4 regions of the Shinella sp. GW821-FHT11G07 genome follow, and region 3 is predicted to be linked to each of the others. Evidence: predicted binding sites of a transcription regulator. Region 3 holds the regulator's gene; each other region holds the start of a gene.
What was found. The regulator LexA, encoded in region 3, represses DNA repair genes until DNA is damaged. The targets are predictions, from matches to a motif close to TGTTCNNNNTGTGTTCNG.

Region 1: a site for LexA is predicted at 776-793, ahead of AC1RT2_RS24360 (putative DNA modification/repair radical SAM protein). Genes of this name have one in related genera too.
Region 2: a site for LexA is predicted at 1,370-1,387, ahead of AC1RT2_RS07820 (energy-coupling factor ABC transporter ATP-binding protein). Genes of this name have one in related genera too.
Region 4: a site for LexA is predicted at 1,347-1,364, ahead of AC1RT2_RS08170 (PA0069 family radical SAM protein). Genes of this name have one in related genera too.

What each region holds. Positions count from the first base shown of each region.
Region 1 covers NZ_JBXARJ010000014.1:83,557-85,729, reverse strand. Annotated here, with positions in the region: gene AC1RT2_RS24360 (putative DNA modification/repair radical SAM protein) at 1-772, opposite strand, end outside; gene AC1RT2_RS24355 (MgtC/SapB family protein) at 1,156-1,620, opposite strand; gene fhuF (siderophore-iron reductase FhuF) at 1,765-2,173, opposite strand, start outside.
Region 2 covers NZ_JBXARJ010000003.1:282,008-284,180, reverse strand. Annotated here, with positions in the region: gene AC1RT2_RS07825 (energy-coupling factor transporter transmembrane component T family protein) at 1-538, opposite strand, end outside; gene AC1RT2_RS07820 (energy-coupling factor ABC transporter ATP-binding protein) at 532-1,212, opposite strand; gene AC1RT2_RS07815 (winged helix-turn-helix domain-containing protein) at 1,406-2,173, shown strand, end outside.
Region 3 covers NZ_JBXARJ010000010.1:227,909-230,081, forward strand. Annotated here, with positions in the region: tRNA gene AC1RT2_RS20705 (tRNA-Lys) at 4-79, shown strand; gene lexA (transcriptional repressor LexA) at 619-1,341, shown strand; gene AC1RT2_RS20715 (ComEC/Rec2 family competence protein) at 1,430-2,173, opposite strand, start outside.
Region 4 covers NZ_JBXARJ010000003.1:349,266-351,438, reverse strand. Annotated here, with positions in the region: gene AC1RT2_RS08170 (PA0069 family radical SAM protein) at 129-1,286, opposite strand; gene AC1RT2_RS08165 (glycosyl transferase) at 1,461-1,994, shown strand; gene AC1RT2_RS08160 (calcium-binding protein) at 2,025-2,173, opposite strand, start outside.

The DNA.
Region 1 (2,173 bases), on a different contig from region 3:
CCGAATAGTAGACGCGCTTCAGCCCGTAGCCGCTATAGAGCCGGGCACTGGTTTTCAGGATAGTGGCGTCGTCCGCACCATCGGCGCCGACGATCATCTGCGTGCTCTGGCCGCCGGGAACGAAACGCTTGCGCCGCTTGGTCTGCAAGGTCGGGTCATCGGCCGCCTCGATCTTCCGGCGCAATTCCCCCATCGCGCGGCGAATTCCCTCGGGACGTTTTTCCGGCGCGAAGCGACCAATGCCGGCATCGGTCGGCAGTTCGATATTGAGGGAGAGGCGATCGGCATAAAGCCCGGCCTCCTCGATCAGCCCCGGAGCAGCATCGGGAATCGACTTCAGGTGGATGTAGCCGCGAAAACCGTGCACGGTGCGCAGGTCCCGCGCCACCCGCACCATCTCGCTCATCGTGTGATCCGGCGAGCGGATGATGCCGGAGGACAGGAACAGCCCCTCGATATAGTTGCGTCGATAGAATTCGAGGGTCAGCCACACAACCTCCTCCGGCGTGAAGCGGGCGCGCTCCACGTTGCTGGAGGAGCGGTTGATACAATAGGCGCAGTCGAAAATGCAGAAGTTGGTGAGAAGGATTTTGAGGAGCGAAATACACCGCCCGTCCGGCGCATAGGCATGGCAAATCCCCGCCCCTTCCGTCGAGCCCAGCCCGCCGGTCCGAGCGGAGTCGCGCTTGACCGTTCCGCTCGAGGCACACGAGGCGTCGTATTTGGCGGCATCCGACAGGATGGCCAAGCGTTGCTGCAGCGATTTCTTCATGCACGTTCACTATATGTTCTTATCTCTGCAGTCAATTGGAAAGAATGTGTCAGCGTATTCTGGGCGGAAAACCGGCCTCAAAAAATCTTTACCACCGCCTCATGGAAGCGACGTGCCGGCGCGGCAGAGCTGCGATTGGGTGTCAACCATTCGATGCGGCCTTCGCGCTGAGCGTCTTGATGAGGATTAGTCCGGAAAGGCAAATGCAGATAGTTCGTCAGGATGGTCGCACTCGACGCGCAGAATACAGAACGCCGTTCAGAGGGCGAATCCTGTGACGGTCAGACCTGCGGAACAACGCTAGTGATGGATGAAGCCTATGCGAGATAGCCGACGAGCAAACTCCGTGGGTTATTTCACCGTCATCAGCGACCCAGGAGGCGTTATTCGCCCTCCCGGCGGTCATCCTTGCCCTCTTCTTTGAGGTTTGAGAGGGTGCGTAACGTCAGAAATGTTACGAGAGAGAGCACGATTGCTGTGTCGAAGGAGCCAAGCCCGACAGCGGTTCCGATTGCGCCCGTCGCCCACAGGCTTGCGGCCGTTGCCGTACCGCGTACGCTAGCCTTCACGACGAGGATGGCGCCGCCTCCGATGAAGCCCATTCCGGTGATTAACCCTTCGACGATCCGGGCGGTGGCTTCAGCGTTGCCACTAATGAGCGGTTCCGCCGCCTGAATGAAGCCACAGCTTGCGATGGCCACCAGGGGAAACGTCCGGAGCCCGGCACTTCTCTCGTGCTTTTCCCGATCCCAACCGATCGGTAGGGCAAGCACATAGGCGAAGAGGAGCGACCCCAGATGCGGAAGGAAGTCGAAGTTTGCCCCGATCGTTTGCAGCCACTCGGTCAAGCACGTCCCCCTCTGTCAACCTGCAGTTTAGATAGCTTTCCACCCCCGCGGGACAAGGTGTAGAGGTTTAGTTGTTCCATCTTATTTGCTATCGACTGCGCCGTTCTTGCGGACATCAGGCTCGCTGAAAAACCGTTAGGTACGCTAATTCACGCCTTTATCTGCTGCGGGTGTGTCAGCCGATAAAGGACACGTCGAACAGTATCCCAAGCCATCGACCAGATAGCGGATGCAGCAAACGCGCCGACGTCGTTCCACGCCAGCCTGATGATCGGTATAAAGCGCGGGCTTGTAGAGGGTGTTGGTGCGTCCGTCGTGGAGGTGCCGCAAGTCCATCAACCTAAAAGCATCTTCGACTGCTGCCGTTTTGCCGAGAAACGATTCACCTCGGCGGGTAGCGATGTCGAATATGTTGCCCGCATTGCTCCACAAAACCCGAGCGGATATGCGGCTCTCGGCCGCAAGCGCTTTGATGACTGGTGCGAAATGGTTCTCCGTAAGGTTGCCGAAGCGGCTTTCCGCGTCGACCGCGGTGCAGGTCCGCCCCGTGTTG
Region 2 (2,173 bases), on a different contig from region 3:
TGATGAGCGGTGTCAGTGTGGAAAGCGGTCGCACCGGCAGGCCGCGCGCCCTGTGCGCGTCGGCGATATCCTGATAGCGCGCAAAAATCTCGGGAACGAAACGGATGACGAGGCCGACGGCAAGGCTGACATCCGCCGCCCGCACGAAACCGAATCGCTCCAGCGGCGTGATGAGCCGGGTGATCTCGTCCATGAAGGCGGAAATGCCCGTCGTCGCGGTGACGGCGGCGGCCAGCAGCACCAGCGTGGACAGGCGGCAAAACACGACGAGCGCCTCGTGCAGCGAATGAAAGAGATAGTTCGCCACTGCGACGATCAGCACCGTGAACAGCACGAACCGTGTGCGCCGCGCTGCTTCCCGGATGCCGATGCCGGTCGACAGATAGAGCCCTGCAGCCAGCGCGAGCGCGGGTACGAGAAGGCGCAGGTCCGAGGTAACGAACAGCACGATGGCCGCGACGAAAAGCACAATCAGCTTGCCGCGCACGGGCATGCGATGCAGCAGCGAGGTGCCCTCGATGTCGAGCCCGTTCAGCATGCGGCGATCTCCCGGTAGGCGCGGATTGCCGCGGCCGGGTCGCTGTCTGCGGCAAGCCGCCCTTCGTGGAAGACCAGCACCCGGTCGAAGCCTTCGAGTAGCGCAAGGTCGTGCGTGATCACGAGCACCTGCTCCGGCAGGCCTTCGATGGTGCGCGCGATGAGCGCGCGGTTCTTCAGGTCGAGCTGGTTGGTCGGCTCGTCGAGGATCAGAAGCTCCGGGCCGGTGACGAGCACGCTTGCAATGGCGCCAAGCTGCGTTTCTCCGCCGGAAAGCTCATGGACACGCCGGCGCGCCAGGTGCGAAATGCCGAAACGCGCAAGCACCGCCTCGGTCTTCTCCGCGATCTCGACCTTGCCGAAGCCGCGATTCTTCAGGCCGAAGGCGATGTCTTCGGAGAGGATCGGCAGGATCATCTGGTGCTGCGGGTTCTGGAAGATGAAGCCGGTTTTTCCGCGCGCGGCAACCTCGTCCGCCATCGTATCGAGCCCGCCCACCGTCACTGTGCCGGTCGTCGGTTTGACGAGGCCGTTGATCAGCCGCGCCATGGTCGTCTTGCCGGAACCGTTGAGGCCCACGACACCGATGCGCTGCTCGGCAAGCCGTAAATCCAGCGGCTGGAGCGCGGTGCGTCCGGCATAGCTCACCGTGGCGGCAGAGAAAACGATGTCCAAGAGCGGGGTCCCGGTTCGCAGATGGGTGGTGGACCTATAAGCAATTCCAAGGGAAGTGCGAAGCGCTTTTGTGTCGGTGCCTGCAATAATGTTGAACAATCGACGGAAAATGTTGAAGGAGCTTGTATCTGCCTGATGTCCGCCGACAGAAAATGATTGGAACAAAACAGGAATATGTGTCTATCATCCAGCCATGACGATTCTGCTTTCCAATGCCGAGGCCCGGCGCATCTTCCTCGCCCGCCAGGGCCTCAGCGGACCACCCGGTCGCCTGCTCGGCAAGGCAGGGCTGTTGCAGCTCATCCACGATATCGGCTTCGTGCAGGTGGACAGCATCGCCACCGTCGAGCGCGCACATCACCAGATCCTCTTCTCGCGCAACCAGACATACCGGCGCGAGCACCTGACGGAATTGCTGGAGACGGATGGCGAGCTCTTCGAGCACTGGACGCACGATGCCTCCATCATCCCGAGTGAATTCTACCGCTATTGGAAACATCGTTTCCGCCGCAAGGAAGCGTCGATCCTGGAACGGTGGCGCAGGTGGCAGGGCGAGGGTTTTGACGCAACATTCGAGGAAACCTATGAGCGCATCGCCTCCGGTGGGCCTGTCCTATCGCGCGATCTGAAGACGGACGAGCACAAGTCCGGCGGCTGGTGGAACTGGCATCCGAACAAGACGGCGCTCGAATTTCTCTGGCACACCGGCAGGTTGGCGATCGCCCGGCGCGAAAATTTCCAAAAGGTTTATGACCTTACCGAGCGCGTCGTGCCGGCGCATCACCATGAGCCGGATGTCGAACACGACGCCTTCGTCGACTGGGCCTGCCGCAGCGCGCTGACAAGACTGGGCTTTGCCACCCATGGCGAGCTTGCCGCCTTTTGGGCGCTGATCTCGCCGGAGGAGGCGAAAGCCTGGGTGGAAACGCACCGCGACGAATTGTGCCCCGTCGCCATCGAA
Region 3 (2,173 bases):
TGGGAGCGTGTAGCTCAGCCGGTAGAGCAACTGACTTTTAATCAGTAGGTCCAGGGTTCGAATCCCTGCGCGCTCACCATTTGAGTATCTGACCTAAAATATAAAAATGAATGTTAGTTTCTGTGCATGGCATGTGTCGCGTTTCCTCGTCGCCACGGCGTGAATGACGCAGCCTTTCCCGCGATGTGATTTTGCAGTTTCATTCGGCTAGGCGCTACGCCCAACGCTGCTGCCGGCCGGGCGGGTGGTTGGCGAAACCCACAGATGCGCAGCCTGCCCACCGGCAAGAACCCCGCTGGATCGAATACAGGTACATATTGACTGTTCCGCCATATTGGTGACGCGTAGCGCCTCGAAGCCCATGCATACGGATGTGGATGCGGCGGTCTGCGGCGTCAATGATGGCAGTAGTGGAGCTCCACTTCCGCAGCTAGCACTGGTTAGCGTTCGCGCCTCCAGCGCATTAGAACCTTGACTATTCTGGCGGCCGGGAAAGGCAAAATCCACACCAACTCCTGCCCGTGTGAAAAGCTTCTGTAAGCGCAAGCCCTTGCAGAACACATATGGAACAGATAGTGTATGTTCTATATTTGTTTCACGATTCTGGGGTGGACGGCGATGTTGACACGTAAGCAACAGGAACTTCTCTTGTTCATCCATGAACGGATGAAGGAATCCGGCATACCGCCGTCCTTCGACGAAATGAAGGATGCTCTGGATCTCGCCTCGAAATCGGGTATTCACCGGCTCATCACGGCGCTCGAAGAGCGCGGCTTCATTCGGCGACTGCCAAACCGCGCGCGCGCGCTGGAGGTCATCAAACTTCCGGAGGCCTATTCGCCCAGTCTTCAGCCGCGGCGCGGTTTTTCTCCGTCGGTCATCGAGGGAAGCCTTGGCAAGCAGCCGGTGCCGGCCGCTCCGCCCCAGCGAACGTCGAGCCAGGCAGACATGCCCTCCTCCGTTTCCGTGCCGGTCATGGGACGCATCGCGGCGGGTGTGCCCATCTCGGCGATCCAGAACAATACCCATGAAATCACCGTGCCGGCTGAAATGATCGGCGGCGGGGAGCATTATGCGCTGGAGGTCAAGGGCGATTCGATGATCGAGGCCGGCATCCTCGACGGCGACACCGTCATCATTCGCAATGCGAATACTGCCAATCCCGGTGAAATCGTCGTGGCGCTGGTCGATGACGAGGAAGCGACGTTGAAGCGCTTCCGCCGCAAGGGCGCATCCATCGCGCTTGAGGCCGCCAATCCGGCCTATGAAACCCGTATTTTCGGACCGGACCGCGTCAAGATTCAGGGCAAGCTCGTCGGGCTTATTCGTCGCTACCATTAAAGCGTGTCGCGTAAACGCGTGCGGCGGTTTAGCGATAACGTCCTGCAAAACATTGAGAAGCCAAGGCGTGGGGAGTGAACTTTAGAGATCACGACGCACTGTCATCCGCTCCGCTCGCTTCATAGGTACCCGTACGCCAATCATAGGTACGGTGCCGTGACCAGGGGCGATGAAGCGTTTCAACGGCCGAGTTAAAAAGGGCGTCGGAGAGGGCGGAGTTTGCGTGATCGGCTGCCGGCAGGATTTCCAGGGCGCCGGTTTGCCTCAAATGGCGAACCGTGATGAGGCGTGCACCTGAACGGCAAGCTTCCAAACGGATTGCGACGGGCACGATGACGAGGTCTGCCTCGTCGCAGGCCGTACCGAGGAAGGCGAGGTCTTCCAGCGCCACGATGCGCCAGCCGCTAGGGGAAATGGCGGCGCAGAAGGCTTTTGTCTCACAGATGAAGCCGTCGCGGGTGCGGGCTGCATCGAATGCTGCGGCCATGGCGGCCTTGGCCTTCTGCCGGTCGGCTTCGCGGCGGGGTCGCTTCTGCCTGGCCGTAGTGGCGGGGTCCTCCTTCTCGGTGTCGACTGTCAGGCCGCTCGTCTTGCGAATCTCGGGTTTCAGAAGTGTTTCAAGACGAAGGGCGCGCCGCCACTGCGCATAGATGAAATCCGGTGGCCGTGTGCGGTTGGTCGCTGCTTTCTCGCCATGCAGAATGGCGACCAGGCGGCCATCTTCCGACACGAGAATCTCCGGCCTTGTGCCTCCACCGGGCCAGCCGGCGGCAAGGATTCCGACGACGACGAGAAGCGTGCCGGCATGGCGCAGTCGGGTGCGCAGAAGGCA
Region 4 (2,173 bases), on a different contig from region 3:
CTGCGCAGAATTTTCAAACCATGGCCGCGGCTTTGGCGGTATGCAGGCCTTGGCTTTACTTGCCGTGGGACAGGCCGTCTTGTCAGAGTGCCGAACGGGGAAGCTAGTCACCCCCAACCGCTAAGGCATCAGAGCAAGGACAGTTGCACCCCGCTGCCTGACGGCGGTACGAACTGGTCGCTGGCGAGGCTACGGCGGGTGCGTGTCAATCCCAGCCGCTTGCCTGCCATCTCGAAACGCCGGGCGATCTGCCATGCATAGGGGCCGGCACCCTTCATGCGCTTGCCGAACTCGGCGTCGTAATCCTTGCCGCCGCGCATGGAGCGCACCAGCGACATGACGTGGCGGTAGCGATCTGGATAGTTGCGCAGCAACCAGTCGCGGAAGAGCGGGCTGACCTCCAGCGGCAGGCGCAGCAGCACGTAGCTCGCCTCCACAGCGCCAGCCGCCTTGCCCGAATCCAGCACGCGTTCGATTTCGTGGTCGTTGAGGCCGGGAATGATCGGCGCCATCATGATGGCGGTCGGGATGCCGGCTTCGGAAAGTGCGCGGATCGTCTCCAGCCGGCGCGGCGGGGTCGCAGCACGCGGTTCCATGGTGCGGGCGAGTTTGCGGTCGAGCGTGGTGACGGACATGCCGACCCAGGCAAGGCCGCGCGCCGCCATGCGGGAGAGAATGTCGATGTCGCGCATGACCATGGCCGACTTGGTGACGATCGAAACCGGGTGATTGGCCTTGTCCAGCACCTCGAGGATCTGGCGCATGATGCGCCATTCCTTCTCGATCGGTTGGTAGGGATCGGTGTTGGTGCCGATGGCGATGACGCGCGGCTTGTAACCCGGCTTGGAGAGCTCCCGTTCCAGCAGCTTCGGCGCATCCGGCTTGGCGAACAGCTTTGCCTCGAAATCGAGCCCGGCGGAAAGGCCCATGAAGGCATGCGACGGCCGGGCAAAGCAGTAGATGCAGCCGTGTTCGCAGCCGCGATAGGGGTTGATCGAGCGATCGAAGGGGATGTCGGGCGAATCGTTGCGGGTGATGATGGTGCGCGGTTTCTCGATCTGGACTTCCGTGCGGAAGGGCGGCAATTCCTCCAGCGTCTGCCAGCCGTCGTCGAACCCTTCGCGCGTCACCGGCTCGAACCGGCCGGTAAAATTCAGCCCGGCGCCGCGGCCGCGCCGACGATCCACTTCGATGCGCATGCCGGTCTGTGCCAACAGCGCTTCGGCAACGTCTTTCGTGTGGCCGGGCGCGAGTGCACCCTGCCTGAGGTCAGCAAGATCGTTCATGGCTGTCTCCGCGAGGCGATCCCGCCCCTGCTTCAGTGACTATATTCCTATCGCGGGAATGAGAACAATGCAAGAACAAATTTCCGCCCGGCGCTAACCATGCCGCCTAACCATGCGGCGAGATGCCAGGCGAGGTGCGGTGGAAATCGATGTTGCATTGCGGTATTGAAGGGGATGCTGACAATCATCATGGAATGCCGGGACAACGAGGCGGAACTGGCGCAGACATTGTCCGCGCTGGTCGCGGGCGCCGTCGAGGGCGTGGTGCGCGACGTGATCGTGCTCGACCACGGCTCGCGCGACGGCTCCGCCATGGTGGCGGATGCGGCGGGCTGCCGCTTCCTGACGAGCTGGGATATCAAGGATGTGATGCGCTCCGCCCGCGGCGACTGGCTGCTGCTACTGGAGCCTGGTGCCCGGCCAATGACGGGTTGGGTCGATGCGATCGTCGACCATGTCTCGGTCAATGCCGGCCCGGCGCGGTTCCTCGGCTCGCGCAGCCATCGCCGGCCGTTCTTCCAACGTGTTGGCCGAAAAACCCCGCCGCTGGAGCAGGGTTATCTCGTCACCAAGCAACAGGTTTTGGCGTCCATACGCACCGGCATGGCGCTTGCCGATATCGCGGCAGGCAAACGCTCCCGCACGCTCGTTGCGGAAATCGTGCCCGCATGGGCGGTGAAGGCCATGCGGGCGCAAGTCGTGGCTTGACGGGCGTAGGACGGCCGGACGATCTGCGTCCTAGAGCAGGAAATCGCTTGCAATCATGGCGCTGATGCCCTGCACCCCGATCTGGAAATCGGCGCGGCCGTCGCCGGTGATGTCACCGGAAACAATGCCGTCCTTGAAGCGAAGCTGGCCTGCGCTGCTCGAAAAATTGCTGTCACCGA